DNA from 2 places in the Streptomyces sp. NPDC097107 genome. Region 1 is predicted to be linked to the other one. Evidence: riboswitches for the same ligand, from Rfam matches in the RefSeq annotation. Region 1 holds a riboswitch; the other holds the start of a gene.
The links. A riboswitch is a leader RNA that binds a small molecule or an ion and turns the genes downstream of it on or off. The one in region 1 is predicted to bind cobalamin.

Region 1 (7,809 bases):
GGCAAGGTCGTCGACAACATCGCCCGCCTGGAGGTGCTGCTCTACGACGGCACCCGCTTCTGGTGCGGCGAGACCGGCGACGAGGAGTACGCCGGGATCGAGCGGCAGGGCGATCTGCGGGCGACCGTCTACCGGCGCCTGCGCGCCCTGCGCGACACCTACGCGGACGAGATCCGCCGCCGGTTCCCGGACGTCCCGCGCCGGGTCTCCGGCTACAACCTGGACTCACTGCTGCCGGAGTACGGCTTCGACGTCGCCGGGCTGCTGGTGGGCAGCGAGTCGACGCTGGTCACCGTTGTGCGGGCGGAGCTGGAGCTGGTGCCGGTGGTGAAGGAACGAACCCTGATGGTCCTCGGGTTCGACACCATCGACAGGGCCGCCGACGCGGTGCCGGACATCCTGCCGCACGAGCCGATCGCGCTGGAGGGCGTCGACGCCCGGCTGATCCGCGACGAACGGATCAAGCGCCTCAACGAGAAGGCGCTGGCCGAGATGCCCGACGGGAACGCCTACCTGCTGGTGCAGTTCGGCGGCGACACCGTCGAGGAGGCGACCGCGCGGGCCCACCGGATGCTCGACGCGGTGCACCGCTGCGAACACGACGCGGACTGCTCGTTCCTGGACGACCCGGCGAACCAGCAGGCCCTGTGGCAGGTCCGCGAGGCCGGACTCGGCGCCACCGCGCACATCCCGGGCAAGCCCGACACCTTCGAGGGCTGGGAGGACTCGGCGGTCGCCCCGGAGAAGCTGGGCGACTACCTGCGGCGGCTGCGCGCGCTGTTCGAGGAGTTCGGTTATCTGAGCGACACCGGGCCCAGCCTGTACGGCCACTTCGGGCAGGGCTGCGTGCACACCCGGATCCCCTTCGACCTGTACACCGCGGACGGGGTGGCGACGTACCGGAGGTTCATGGAGCGGGCGGCCGACCTCGTCGTCGAGTTCGGCGGGTCGCTCTCCGGCGAGCACGGGGACGGGCAGAGCCGGGGCGAGCTGCTGCCGCGGATGTTCGGGGACGGTCTCGTCGAGGCGTTCGGGCGGCTGAAGGCCGTCTTCGATCCGCTGGACCGGATGAACCCGGGGAAGGTCGTCGCGCCGTACGGGCTGGACGAGAACCTGCGACTGGGCGGTGACTGGGCCCCGTACGAGCCCCGCGACCTGCGCTTCCGGTTCCCGCACGACGGCGGGTCGTTCTCCCAGGCGGCCAATCGGTGCGTGGGCGTCGGGAAGTGCCGGCAGCACACCAGTGACGGCACGGTGATGTGTCCGTCGTACCAGGTGACGCGGGAGGAGGAACACTCCACCCGGGGCCGGGCCAGGCTGCTGTTCGAGATGCTCGACGGGCACGGGGACGGCGCGATCCGGGACGGCTGGCGCTCGGAGGCGGTCAAGGACGCCCTCGATCTCTGCCTGGCCTGCAAGGGATGCAAGAAGGACTGTCCGGCGGACGTGGACATGGCCACGTACAAGGCGGAGTTCCTGTCCCACCACTACGAGGGGCGGCCGTGGCGCAGGCCGCGCTCCGACTGGTCGATGGGCTGGCTGCCCGCGCTCGCCCAGGCCGTGGGCCGCACCCGGCTCGCACCGGTGGTCAACGCGCTCACGCACGCTCCGCTGCTGTCGAAGGCCGCCGTGCTGGCGGCGGGGGTGGCCGACCGTGAGGTGCCGCTGTTCGCGGAGCAGACCTTCGAGCGGTGGTTCGCCCGCCACGAGCCGTACGGCGACGGGCGGCGCGGGACCGTGCTGCTGTGGCCGGACACCTTCACCAACCATTTCCATCCGCACATCGGACGGGCGGCGGTACGGGTGCTGGAGCACGCCGGCTGGCGGGTGGAACTGCCGTCCGAGCCGCTGTGCTGCGGGCTGACCTGGATCTCCACCGGACAGCTCGGGATGGCGGAGAAGGTGCTCACCCGGACAGTGCGCGGACTGGCGGAACACGTGCGGGCGGGCGGTCTGGTGGTGGCGCTGGAGCCGAGCTGCACGGCCGTGTTCCGGGCGGACGCGGCGGAGATGTTCCCCGGCGACCAGGACGTGCGGCGGCTGGGCGAGCAGACGGTGACGCTGTCGGAGCTGCTCACCGAGCACTCCCCCGGCTACGAGCCGCCGCGGGTGCCCGGCCGGTCCGCGAAGGCGCTGGCGCAGGTGCACTGCCACCAGCACGCGATCATGGGCTGGGAGGCCGACCGGGAACTGCTGCGCCGGGCCGGGGTGGACGCCGAGCGGCTGGACTCCGGCTGCTGCGGGCTGGCCGGCAACTTCGGCTTCGAGCGCGGCCACCTGGACGTCAGCGAGGCCTGCGCGGAGCGGGTGCTGCTGCCGCGGCTGCGGGAGGAGGACGAGGGGACCGTCGTACTCGCCGACGGCTTCAGCTGCCGGACGCAGATCCACGAGTTCGACAGCGGCGGCCACGAGGGCGTGCACCTGGCGGAGCTGCTGGCCTCGGCGCTCCCCGGCGCCCCGGGCGACACGGACGTTTCCGGCAGCGCGTACGGCACGGCGCCGGGCGCCCGGCCGGTGGCCCCGGGGCGGCGGGCCAGGGTCCTGGCCCTCGCGGGCACGGGGCTGGCCGCCGTCGGCGCGGCGGCGGCACTGGCGCGAGGCCTGCACCGCCGCTGAATCGGCACACCTGCTCGCGGCCGGGAGCCCGGCCGCGAGCGTTCAGGCAGCCCGCTCCTGCCGGCTGGCCAGTGCCCAGATCACGAACACGTCGATCGCCATCACGATCAAGGCCCAGACGGGTGCGTACGGCAGGAAGAGGAACTGGGCGACCAGGCTCAGCGAGGCCAGGAAGATGCCCGCGAAGCGCGCCCAGGCCATGCCCTTGAGCAGGCCGTAGCCGGTGACGAGCACCACCGCGCCCAGGATGACGTGGATGATGCCCCAGCCGGTGAGGCTGAATTCGTAGACGTAGCTGCCGACGCGGGCGTAGACGTCGTCCTCAGCGATGGCCGCGATGCCCTGGAGGACGGCGAGGGCGCCGTTCAGCAGCAGCAGTACGCCCGCGAAGACGACGCCGCCGGTCACCCAGCCGCTGGTGCGGTCCGCCGACCGCGGGGCCGCTGCGCCGTGCGTCGGCCTGCCGGGAGAAGGTGCGGCGTGCTGGCTCATGAGCGGAGTCCTTTCCGTTGTCCCCCGTACGGGTCTGCCCCCACCGGCGCCCCCGGGCGCCGACAGGTCCCTCCGAGCCTGCGGGCACCCGGCTCCCGCGGCCATACGGGTCCGCCGCACGGGTGAAGCCGGTCCGGCCGCGTCGCGGTCCCCGGAACGGAAGCGTGCGCGTGCGGCCCTCCCCCGTCTCGCGTTTACTGAAACGCACATGCGAACGCGCACGGCGGACCGTCGGACCAGGAGGGCCCGTGACGACTCATCCCGCGCCGGCGAACGCGGTACCGGCCCGGGCCGAGCAGTCACTGCGGCGCACCCTGCTCAGCCCCGGCTATCTGCGGCTGTTGCTGCTGTGCGTACTGCTGGGCGTTCCCATCGCGCTGGCCTGCTTCTTCTTCGTCGGTCTCCAGCACGAGTTGCAGCACTGGGTGTGGACGTCACTGCCCGAGGCCGCCGGGTACGACGCCCCGCCCTGGTGGTGGCCGCTGCCCGCACTGGTGCTCGCCGGGCTGATCCTGGCGCCGATCGTGACCCGGATGCCGGGCGGCGGCGGCCATCTGCCGGTGAACGGGCTGGGCGGCGCGCCCGTCGGCCCCCGCGCGCTGCCCGGCACCGTCCTGGCGGCGCTCGCCACGCTGCCGCTCGGTGTGGTGCTGGGCCCCGAGGCCCCGCTGATGGCCGTCGGCAGCGGGCTCGCCCTACTGGCGGTGCGGCGGGCGGGCGCGGCCGACGACCCGAGGGCGAGCGCGATCCTCGCGACCGCCGGCTCCACCGCCGCGATCTCGACCATTCTCGGCGGCCCGGTGGCGGCGGCGGTGCTGCTCATCGAGGGCGCGGGGCTCGCCGGTGCCCAACTGGTCGTGCTCCTGCTGCCCTGTCTGCTGGCCAGCGCGACGGGCGCCCTGGTCTTCACCGGGTTCGGTCAGTGGACCGGCCTGAAGATCGGCGCGCTCACCCTGCAGGACGTGCCGCCGAGCGCCAACCCGGACGCGGGTGACTTCCTGTGGGGCGTCCCGACGGCGGCGCTGATCGCGGTGCTGATCACGCTGGGCCGCGAGCTGGGCCACCGGACCGTCTCCTGGACGCGGCACCGCACGGCCCTGCGCACCGTCGCCTGCGCCACGGCGGTCGGCGTCTGCCTCGCCGCGTACGCCCTGATCACCGGCCGTTCCCCGGCGGAGGCGGCGCTGTCCGGGCAGGCGACCCTGGCCCAGCTAGCCGCGGACCCGCACGCCTGGTCCGTGGGCGCGCTGGTCGCGCTCGTCGCCTGCAAGGGGCTGGCCTGGGGCATCGCGCTGGGCAGTCTGCGCGGCGGCCCGATCTTCCCGGCCGTGCTGCTGGGCACGGCGACCGCCATGGCCTGCTCCGGCCTGCCCGGTTTCGGCGCGACCCCGGCCCTCGCCCTCGGCATCTCCGCCGCGGCGGCCGCGGTGACCGGGCTGCCGCTGGCCAGTTCGGTGCTGGCGGTGCTGCTGGTGGGCGGGGACGCGTACGACCAGATGCCACTGATCGTCACCGCGTCGGTGGTCGCCTTCGTCGTCACCCAGCTGGTCCGCCGGACAGAGCCGGGAGCGGGAGCGGAACCGCCGAAAGCGGCGCCGGAGACGGCACGGTGACCGAGCGCCGGGCCACCACCACGAGGGCGGGCGGCACCCGCCCGGGTACCGCCTGGCGCGCCGCCCGGCCCTGGCTCGTGCGGGCCGGCATCGCGGCGGCCACGGTCGTGGCCTACTTCCTCCTCCCCCTCGACCATCTGGGCCCGCAGCGTCCCGTACTGAGCTGGCTGCTGTTCGCCCTGGTGCTGACGTTCGTGGCCGCGATGCTGCTCCGCCAGATCCGTCACGTCCTCGTCGACCGCCCGGAGACCCGGCCCGGTGTGGTCATCTCCCTGCTGATCGTCCTGTGCGTGCACGTCTTCTCGGCCACCTACTACGCCCTCGCCAAGCAGCCGGGCGAGTTCACCGGTCTGCGCACCCGCCTCGACGCGCTGTACTTCACCGTGGTCACGCTCGCCACCGTCGGCTACGGGGACATCACCCCCCGGGGCCAGGCGGCGCGGATCGTGACCGTCCTGCAGATCGCCTACAGCTTCGTGTTCCTCACCGCCGCCGCGACCGCGCTGACCACACGGGTGCGCGACAGGGTGGTCCGGCGGACCGAGCGGGACCGGCCCGGCTGACGGCGGCCGGAAGCGCGGGCCGACGGGTGTTTCCGCGAAACCGAGGCCTGTTCGCCGGGCCGGGCGGCCCGGAGGCCCGCTTGTCACCACCCAGGTGGGAGCACTACTGTCGCCACGCCTTGGTGAACGGGAAATCCGGTGTGATGCCGGTGCGGCCCTCGCCACTGTGAATCGGGAAGTCCGGCTCCGGCCCTCGCGGGCAGCCACTGGGTACTTGTACCCGGGAAGGCGGAGCACGGGCGGTGGTACCCGTAAGCCAGGAGACCGGCCAAGGCGCGTCGTCCATCCACGAGGTGCTGGAGAGGGTCTGCTGAGCCATGCACATAGCCGAGGGCTTTCTGCCACCGGCGCACGCGATCGCCTGGGGTGTCGCGTCCGCGCCGTTCGTCGTCCACGGAGTACGGTCACTCACCCGTGAGGTCAGGGAGCACCCGGAGAGCACCTTGCTCCTCGGCGCCTCCGGCGCCTTCACGTTCGTTCTGTCGGCCCTGAAACTGCCGTCCGTCACGGGCAGTTGCTCGCACCCGACCGGCACCGGTCTGGGTGCCATTCTCTTCCGGCCGCCGATCATGGCGGTGCTGGGCACCATCACCCTGCTCTTCCAGGCGCTGCTGCTGGCACACGGCGGGCTGACCACGCTCGGCGCCAACGTCTTCTCGATGGCGGTCGTGGGCCCCTGGGCCGGCTACGCCGTCTACCGGCTGCTGCGCCGCTCCGACGTGCCGCTGATGGTCGCGGTGTTCTTCGGGGCGTTCGTCGCCGACCTGTCGACCTACTGCGTCACCAGCGTGCAGCTGGCGCTGGCGTTCCCTGACCCGAGCAGCGGATTCCTGGGCGCGCTCGGCAAGTTCGGTTCCATCTTCGCGGTCACGCAGATCCCGCTCGCGGTGAGCGAGGGCCTGCTCACGGTCATCGTGATGCGGCTGCTGGTGCAGTCCAGCAAGGGCGAACTGACGCGGCTGGGCGTGCTGTTGACCAAGGCCGGCAAGAGCAGCACCGACGAGCCGGAGGCGGTGTCCCGATGAGCCGCAACGCGAAGATCAACGCCCTGCTGCTGCTCGCCGTGGCCGCGCTCGCGGTGCTGCCGCTGGTGCTGGGTCTCGGCGATCACAAGGAGGAGCCGTTCGCCGGTGCCGACGCCGAGGCGGAGACGGCGATCACGGAGATCGAGCCGGACTACGAGCCGTGGTTCTCGCCGCTGTACGAGCCGCCGTCCGGGGAGATCGAGTCGGCGCTGTTCGCCGTGCAGGCCGCGATCGGCGCGGGTGTGCTGGCCTACTACTTCGGGCTGCGCCGGGGCCGGCGGCAGGGCGAGGAGCGGACGGCGGCGGCACTGCGGGACGCTCCCGAAGGGGACTGAGTGCTGCCGATCGACGCGGCGGCGCACAGCAGTCGCTGGCGCCGCCGCCATCCCGTGGACAAGGCCGTGCTCGGGCTGGGGCTGACCGTCCTCGCGATCTCGCTGCCGCCCTGGCCGGGCGCGGCGCTGGTCCTGGTGACGGCGCTGGCCCTGCTGCTCGGCCCGGCGGGAGTGCCCGGCCGCCGGCTGTGGCGGGCGTACCGCGTGCCGTTGGGCTTCTGCGTGACCGGGGCGCTGCCGCTCCTGGTGCAGGTCGGGGGCCCGGACGGGTTCCTGACGGCGGCGGACGGCGGCCCGGTGCGCGCCGGTGAGCTGCTGCTGCGTACCTCGGCGGCCTCCCTCGGGGTGCTGCTCTTCGCGTTCACCACGCCGATGTCCGACCTGCTGCCCCGCCTGGTGCGGGCCGGGGTGCCCGCGCCGGTGGTCGACGTGGCGCTGGTGACGTACCGGATGAGCTTCCTGCTGCTGGACTCCGTGCGCCGGGTACGGGAGGCGCAGGCCGCGCGGCTGGGCCACACCACCCGGGCCGCCGCCTGGCGTTCGCTCGGCGGGCTCGGCGCCACGGCGTTCGTGCGGGCCTTCGACCGGGCGGCACGGCTCCAGTCGGGGCTCGCCGGGCGCGGTTACGACGGCACGCTGCGCGTCCTGGTGCCCGAGGCCCGCGTCTCCGCGCCCTTCACGGCGGCGAGCGTCGCGCTGCTGGCGGCGCTGGCCGCCCTCACCCTCGTACTGGAAAGGCCGCTGTCGTGAGCGAGACGATCGAGAGGGGCGAGGCGGCCGCGTCGTTTCCGGTCGCCCTGCGGGGCGTGTCCTTCGCGTACGAGGAGGGCCCGGCCGTGCTCGCCGGCCTGGACTTCGCGGTGCGCGAGGGGCGGGCGCTCGCGCTGCTGGGCCGCAACGGCAGCGGCAAGACCACGCTGATGCGGCTGCTCAGCGGCGGACTCAGGCCGCACGCGGGGTCGTTGGCGGTCGACGGGGAGCCGGTGACGTACGACCGCAAGGGGCTGACCCGGCTGCGGACCACGGTGCAACTGGTGGTGCAGGACCCGGACGACCAGCTGTTCGCGGCGTCGGTGTCGCAGGATGTGTCCTTCGGGCCGCTGAACCTGGGCCTGTCCGACGCGGAGGTCCGCTCCCGGGTCGAGGAGTCGCTCACCGCGCTGGA
Region 2 (7,809 bases), on a different contig from region 1:
CCCAAGGCGACCTTCGGCAGTCTGCAGGCCCATCGTGAGCGGTTCGGGGCCGACGGCGTCTTCGTCGCGCACACCGGCTGCCTGGCCGGCTATCTCTTCGCCTCGCGCCCACAGGCCGGGGTCAAGTCCGAACTCTCCGCGTTCTTCCACTCGATCGGCCACCAGTGCACCTTCGCCCAAGGAGGCTACGGGTGATCCACCCCCACATCGCCGACGCCCTGAAAGTCCCGGACCTCGTCCGGCTCACCGACGGGCTGGTCCTGCTGAGGTTCGAGTCGATGAAGATCTACTCGGCCCTGGCCGCGGTCCGCCATCTGCTGGAGCGGGGCACCGTCCGTCCGGGGCAGACCCTGATCGACAGCTCCAGCGGCATCTACGCCTACGCCCTCGCACTGGCCTGCCACCGGTACGGCATGCGGTGCCACATCGTCGCGTCCACCACCGTCGACGCCACCACCCTCGCCCAACTGGAGATCCTCGGCGCCACCGTGGAACAGGTCAGACCGTCGCGGAACCTCAAACTCGACCAGGAACTCCGGGTGCGGCGGGTGCGCGAGATCCTCGCCGAGCGCCCCGGCCACCACTGGATGCGCCAGTACCACGACGACGTCCACTACCTCGGCTACCAAGAGGTCGCCGACCGGATCGCGGCGGAGTTTCCGGCCGCACCGCTGACCGTCGTCGGCGGCGTGGGTTCCGGAGCCTCGACCGGCGGCATCGTGGAACGCCTGCGCAGGACGGACCCCTCGGTGCGTCTGGCCGGCGTCCAGCCCTTCGGCAGCGTCACCTTCGGCAGCCAGGACCATCACGATCCCGAAGCGATCATCGCCGGCATCGGCTCCTCGATCGTCTTCGACAACGTCCGCCACCATCTCTACGACACCGTGCACTGGCTGGACTTCACCCACGCCATGTCCGGCGCCGTCGCCCTGCTGCGCGAGCACGCGGTCTTCGCCGGACTGTCCACCGGTGCCGGCTACCTGACGGCGACGTACGAGGCCCGCCGCCACCCCGACCGACTGCACCTGGTGATAGGGGCCGACACCGGACACCGCTACGTGGAGCGCGTGTTCGCCCGGCACGCCGAGGCCCTGGATCCGGCCGCGCTCAAGCCCCACGAGGCCCGCAGTCCGGAGGAGATGACCATGCCCTGGTCGAGGATGAAGTGGCAGCGCACTCCCCTCCCGGAAGCCCGGAAGGAGAGTGCCGCATGACCGTGGCCTGCCTGGAGTCACTGACCTTCGGCCTCGGCCACTTGGTCCGCGCCGCCGACCGGCTCGGCGAGCGCCTGCTGCTCCTCACCCGGGACCCCGCCTACTACGCCTACGAACTGGACCTGCTGCCCAGCGACGCCCTCGACGTCGTCGTGACCGACACCTTCGACGTGGAGCGGGTCGCCGCTCTGCTCCGACGCACCCCGGGGCTGCGCGGTCTGATCAGTTCCACCGACACCTGGACTCTGACCGGCGCCGCCCTCGCCGAACGCCTCGGCCTGCCGGGGCTCGATCCAGCCGCCCTGCGGCTGACCCGGGACAAGGCCGCGGTACGCAACAGGCTGCACGCCGCGGGTCTCACTCGCGCACGGGCCGTAGAAGGCGCCGACCCGGACCGCGAGGCGCGCGGGCTGCTGCTGAAGGAGGCGGGGCTGCCGCTCGTGCTCAAGGACACGGCGGGCACCGGGAGCCAGAACGTGTGGCTGGTCCGGGACGAGGGCGAACTCGACGCGGCGCTGGCGGAGTCGTCCGGCCGGGACCTGAAGGGGCGGTTGTTCGCCGAGCCCTATTTCAGCGGCCCGGTGTACAGCGCTGAGACGCTCACCTGGGACGGTCGCACAACACTGCTGGGCGTCTCCAGCCGGCTCATGTCACCGGAGCCGCACTTCCGGGAGGAGATCACCGCCTTTCCCGTGGCGTTCCCGAGCCAGGAGCGGACATCACTCGAGTCGTGGCTCGACCGGGTGCTCGCCGCCATCGGCTACACCGACCGGTTCGCTCACGTGGAGTTCGTACTGACCGCCGACGGTCCGGAAGTGGTGGAGGTCAATCCGCGCATCGGGGGCGCGCTGGTCGGGGAGGGGTTGTGCCGGGCCCTCGGCGTCAACGTGTACGAGGCGATGATCGAGGCCGCGCTCGGTCGCCGCCCCGGTCTCATGGACGCGGACTGTCCCGGCGGTCCGGCCGTCGCCTTCGTTCTCGGCTACCCTGCCGCCCCCGGGGTGTTCACCGGCGTCAAGGGGCTCGACCGGCTCACCGACATGCCGGGAACACCCGCCTGGTACCCGGTCAAGCGGGTCGGCGAGCCCATCGAGCACCTGGGTGACAGCCGTGGCTACGCGGGCATCGTGTACGCCGAGGCCGAGACCGCCGAACTCGCCACCCACCGCGCGGTGGCCGCAGCAGGCGCCCTGCGTGTACTGACTGGTCCGTTCCCCGAGCCGACCGGCCGGGAGGCGCCCGGTGGGTGAGCGCACCACTCGGGGACCGGGCCCGCGGTCCTCACTGTTCCCGCTCACCGGCCCGCTGCGGTTCCTCCTGCTCACCTCGTTCCTCATCCCGCTCGGCAGCTTCATGGTGCTGCCGTTCATGTCGGTGTTCCTCCACGAACGGCTCGGGATGGGGCTCGGCACGGTCGGCGTCGTCCTGGCGGTGGCATCGCTCGTGCAGTTCTCCGGCGGCATCGTCGGCGGTGCCCTCGCGGACCGGATCGGGCTGCGCCGCACGATGCTGTGGGCGCTCGTCGTACGCACCGCCGGTTTCGCCGGCCTCCTGCTGGCCCTGCGCTGGCCGCCCCTCGCGGTCTGGGCGCTGGTCCTGACGTGCTGCGGTGCCGCGCTCTACCTGCCCGCCAACAAGGCGTACCTCGTGCACGACGTCGACGACGAGCGCCGTCCGGCGTTCCTGTCGGCGGGCAACGCGGCACTCAACGCCGGGATGGCGGTCGGCCCGCTCATCGCCGGACCGTTCGTCCTGTCCTCGCCCGGCTGGCTGTTCGCGGCCGTCACGGCGCTGTTCCTCGCGGTCACAGCGGGACATGCACGGCTGCCCGGAACCGACCGGACGCACCCCACCACATCGGAGGAAACGGCCCGCACGGGTCTTCTCGCCGGCGTCGCACTCCTGCCGTTCGCCGCCAACGCGCTGGCCTTCTACCTCTACTTCCACTTCCAGCACTTCCTGGCGGTGTACGCCGTCGAGCGCGCCTCCAGCGCGTTCTACAGCGTGGTGCTGCTGCTCTGCTTCACGCTGGTCATCGTCGTACAGCCGCTCGCGTCCGGCCTGATCCGGCGCATGCCGTACGCCCTCGCCCTCACGGTCGGGTTCACGGGCCTGGCGGCGGGACTGGCCGTGCTGGCGGCCGGCACCCGGACGGCACTGCTGGCGGGCGGCGCGCTGATCACCCTCGGCGACATCGTGCTGTTCCTCAAGAACGACCTGGAGGCACTGCGCCGCAGCCCCCGCTCCGACGCCGTGGTCTTCGGCCAGCAGCGGCTCGCCGCGGGCCTGGGCGCCTGCGCGAGCGGCGTGCTGGGCGGACAGGTGTACGGCCTCGGCGAACGGGCCGGACACACCGGCTGGTTCTGGCTGCTGGCAGCCGCCCAGTGTCTGCTGCTTCCTCCGCTGCTGCTCACGCTGCGCCGCCGCACGGCGCGGCGCCCTCTCCCCGACGGCGACCATGAAGGAGCACTGACGCGCGATGACACGGACGGGCGGATTCCAGGACGATGACTTCTGGACCGAGTTCCACGACTTCCTCTTCTCCGAGCAGCGCTACGAGCAGGCCGAGGAGCTGCTCGGCACCTCTCCCCTGCTCGCCCTCCCCGACGGATCACGCGTGCTGGACCTGTGCTGCGGGCCGGGCGTCTTCACCGTGCCCCTCGCCCGCCGCGGGCACCGTGTGACCGGAGTCGACCTGAGCCCGGCCATGCTGGACCGGGCACGCAAGCGGACGGCCGACGCCGGTGCCGACGTGACGTACGTCCGGGCCGACGCACGCGAGTACGAGGCACCGGGCGGCTTCGACGTCGTCCTCAACATGTTCACCTCCTTCGGGTACTTCGAGGACCCCGCCGACAACGCGCGCGTACTGCGCACCATGCACACCTGCCTGGCCCCCGGCGGCACGCTCGTCCTGGACCTCGCCGGAAAGGAGCTTCTGGCCCGCAGGGTCACCCCGCCAAAAGTGGTGCGGCGGGGCGGCGACCTGATGGTGCAGACCGACTCCGTGCTGGACGAGTGGGCGCGGCTGCGCAGCGAGTGGGTACTGGTCCGGGGTGATCGGGTGACGCGTGCCACCTTGACGTGGTTCGTCTACAGCGCGGTGGAGCTGCGGCGGATGGCCGAGGAGGCGGGCTTCGCCCGCGTGGAGGTCTTCGGCGGGTTCGACGGACGCCCCTACGACGAGAACGCCGAGCGGCTCGTGCTGCGAGCGGTCCGCGAAGCGTGACGAAGACGCGGGCGTGCGGCCGGGTCCGCACGCCCTTTCGCCGCCGGTTCGGAGGAACGTAGGATCACCTGGTCATCGCCGCGACGGGAGACAGGAAGCCGGTGCGAATCCGGCACGGTCCCGCCACTGTGACCGGGGAGCACCCCTCCGACATGCCACTGCGCACGGCGCGGGAAGGCGGAGGGAACGTCGATCCGGGAGTCAGGACACTGGTCCGTCGCGGGCCCGTCCCAAGGAGCGCGGACTCCAGGAGGCTTCACGTGTCCCAGCTGTTCACCCCTGCCCGCACGCGCGGGTTCCTTCGTGCCACGGCCGCTGCCGTGTCTCTCACATCAGTACTGCTGACCGCCGGCTGCGGTTCGTCCGACGAGAGCGGTGGGGACGCGAAGACCGGCGCGTCCGTGCCCGCGGGCTTCCCGGTCACCATCGACAACTGCGGTGTGCGGACGACGTACGACAGGCCGCCGTCACGGGTGGTCACCATCCACCAGCACCCGGCCGAGCTCATGCTCGCCCTCGGCCTGAAGGACCGCCTGGTCGGAACGGCCTTCCCCGACTCCGCCGTCCTGCCCGAGCTGAAGAAGGACTACGAGTCCGTCCCCGAACTGGCGGAAAGAGAGCCGTCCTTCGAGACCGTCCTGGACGCCGAACCCGACCTCGTCTACGGCGGCTACGGCAGCGCCTTCGACGAGAAGGAGGGCCGCTCCCGCAAGGCGTTCGCCGACGCCGGCATCGACACCCACCTCAACCGCGAGTACTGCGGCGAGAAGCGGGTGACGATGAAGGACACCTACGACGAGATCCGCACCATCGGCACGCTCTTCGGTGTCCCGGACCGGGCCGACGAACTGGTCGCCGACCTCGAAGGCCGCGCCGGCAAGGCCGCCGGCAAGGTCGAGGGCGAGCCCGAGGTGCCAGTCTTCGTCTACGACAGCGGCGACAAGAGCGCCTTCACCGCGGGCGGCAAGAGCCTGGGCACCGAACTGCTCCGGCTGGCCGGCGGCGACAACGTCTTCACCGACCTCGACGACGTCTTCGGTGACGTCTCCTGGGAGCAGGTCGTCGACCGCAAGCCGGAAGTCATCGCCATCTACGACTACGCCGGTGCCGGAAGCGTCGAGGAGAAGAAGGAGTTCCTGCTCTCCCAGCCCGCGCTCTCCGACGTACCCGCCGTCAGGAACAAGCGTTTCGTCGTCCTGCCGCTGACCGCCACCCTGGTCGGCATCCGCTCGGCCTACGCGGTCGAGGACCTGGCCCGCGGGCTGCACCCGGAGAGCTTCCGGTGACCCAGGCCACCACCGGCGGGCCCGCCGAACAGACGGTGCGACGGCCGAAGGCCACCGGCTCGGGAACGGGCCGTACGCGGCTGGCCGTCACGCTGCTGGTGCTCACCGGGTTGCTCGTCGTCTCCGCCACGGCGGGCCTCGCGATCGGCTCCGTGCATGTGCCGCCGGGTCAGGTGTGGGGCATCGTGACGCACGCGCTGGGCGCCGGCTGGCAGGATCCGGACTGGTCAAGGGCCCGGGAAACCATCGTGGTGGACGTGCGGGCGCCGCGGGTGCTGCTCGGTGTGGTCACCGGCGCCGGCCTGGCGGTGATCGGCACCGCGCTGCAGGCCCTGGTGCGGAACCCTCTCGCGGAGCCTTACCTGCTCGGCGTCTCCTCCGGGGCGTCGCTCGGCGCCGTCTCGGTGATCGTGTTCGGCGTCACCGTCTTCGGGCCTCTCTCCCTGTCGGTGGCGGCCTTCGTGGGCGCCCTGTGCGCGCTCCTGCTCGTGTACGCCACCGCCCGCACCGGCGGGCGCATCACCTCGTCGCGGCTGGTGCTGTCCGGGGTGGCGATCGCGGCGGTGCTCACGGCGGTCCTCGATCTGCTGCTGCTCACCACCGACCGGGGCAACGAGGCCCGCGCGGTCCTCGCCTGGACCCTCGGCGGCCTGGGCGGGGTCAACTGGGGCACGCTGTGGCTGCCGAGCACGGCCCTGCTGCTCGGTGTCGGCGTCCTCATGGCGCAGGCCCGCAACCTGAACCTGCTGCTGGCAGGCGAGGAAGCGGCGACCACCATGGGGCTGGACGTGGCCCGCTTCCGCGCCCGGCTGTTCGTCGTGCTCTCCCTCGTCACTGGAGTGCTGGTCGCGGCGGCCGGACCGATCGGCTTCGTCGGCCTGATGATGCCCCACATCGTGCGCCTGTTCGTCGGCGGCGACCACCGCCGGGTCCTGCCGACGGCGGCACTCGGCGGAGCGGTCTTCCTCGTCTGGGCCGACATCGCCGCACGGACGATCGCCGCACCGATGGAGATACCCGTCGGTGTCCTCACGGCGCTGTGCGGCGGGCCGTTCTTCCTGTGGCTGATGCGCCGCGATGCCCGGCGCGGCACCGACCGAGGAGTGGCATGACTGCGACCGCACTGGACGTCGACGGCGTCACGCTCACCGCCGGGGCCCGCCACCTGGTGCGCGACGTCTCCCTGACCGCCCGCCCGGGCGAGACCATCGGGCTCGTGGGCCCCAACGGCAGCGGGAAGTCCAGCCTCCTGCGCACCGTCTACCGGGTCCTGCGCCCCGACACCGGTCAGGTCCGCGTCGACGGCGGCGACGCCTGGTCGCTGCCGGTGCGGCAACTGGCCCGTACCGTGGCGGCGGTGGTCCAGGACTCGGCAGCCGACTTCGATCTCGCCGTGCGCGAGGTCGTCGCCATGGGCCGCACCCCGCACAAACGGCTCCTCGCCGGTGACACTCCCCAGGACGCCGAGATCATCGACTCCGCACTCCTGGCGGTCGACGCCGTCCACCTGGCCGGCCGCTCTTTCGACCGGCTCTCCGGCGGCGAGCGTCAGCGCGTCCTCATCGCGCGCGCCCTCGCCCAGCAGCCCACCCTCCTCGTCCTCGACGAACCCACCAACCACCTCGACATCCGCCACCAGCTGTCCGTGCTCGGCGCCTTGCACCGCCTGCCCGCCACCGTGCTGCTCGCCCTGCACGACCTCAACCTGGCCGCCTACTACTGCGACCGCCTCTACGTCCTCAACGACGGTGAGGTCACCGCCTCCGGACCGCCCGCCGAGGTCCTCACCCCGCGGCTTCTGGCCGAGGTCTACGGAGTGGCGGCGGAAGTCTCCACCCATCCGCGCACGGGCGCCCCGCAGGTGACGTTCCTCCCCGAAGAGCCACGCAGCTGAAGGCCCCGACTGCCCATGCCCATCCGCGCGACCTAGTGCCGTACCAAGCAACGTTCGCCCGGTACGGCCGCGGATCATCCGCCGGGGCAGCGGTTCGGTGGTGACCTGGCGGCGGGCGCAGATGGTGCTGCTGTCCGCGCAGAGCCTGCCCGTGGCGGAGATCACCGAGGTGACGTTCTCCGGCGC

Region 2: another riboswitch for cobalamin. It lies ahead of ACIQ1J_RS32530 (ABC transporter substrate-binding protein); the one in region 1 lies ahead of ACIQ1J_RS13615 (energy-coupling factor ABC transporter permease).

Annotation. Positions count from the first base shown of each region.
Region 1 is NZ_JBIWEF010000005.1:192,715-200,523, reverse strand. Features, by position in the region: gene ACIQ1J_RS13635 (FAD-binding and (Fe-S)-binding domain-containing protein) at 1-2,616, shown strand, start outside; gene ACIQ1J_RS13630 (hypothetical protein) at 2,659-3,108, opposite strand; gene ACIQ1J_RS13625 (chloride channel protein) at 3,357-4,721, shown strand; gene ACIQ1J_RS13620 (potassium channel family protein) at 4,799-5,284, shown strand; cobalamin riboswitch at 5,388-5,572, shown strand; gene ACIQ1J_RS13615 (energy-coupling factor ABC transporter permease) at 5,602-6,309, shown strand; gene ACIQ1J_RS13610 (energy-coupling factor ABC transporter substrate-binding protein) at 6,306-6,644, shown strand; gene cbiQ (cobalt ECF transporter T component CbiQ) at 6,645-7,394, shown strand; gene ACIQ1J_RS13600 (ATP-binding cassette domain-containing protein) at 7,391-7,809, shown strand, end outside.
Region 2 is NZ_JBIWEF010000019.1:259-8,067, reverse strand. Features, by position in the region: gene ACIQ1J_RS32555 (hypothetical protein) at 1-195, shown strand, start outside; gene ACIQ1J_RS32550 (cysteine synthase family protein) at 192-1,214, shown strand; gene ACIQ1J_RS32545 (ATP-grasp domain-containing protein) at 1,211-2,464, shown strand; gene ACIQ1J_RS32540 (MDR family MFS transporter) at 2,457-3,725, shown strand; gene ACIQ1J_RS32535 (class I SAM-dependent methyltransferase) at 3,694-4,443, shown strand; cobalamin riboswitch at 4,534-4,655, shown strand; gene ACIQ1J_RS32530 (ABC transporter substrate-binding protein) at 4,704-5,729, shown strand; gene ACIQ1J_RS32525 (FecCD family ABC transporter permease) at 5,726-6,841, shown strand; gene ACIQ1J_RS32520 (ABC transporter ATP-binding protein) at 6,838-7,623, shown strand; partial or broken gene ACIQ1J_RS32515 (hypothetical protein) at 7,745-7,809, shown strand, end outside.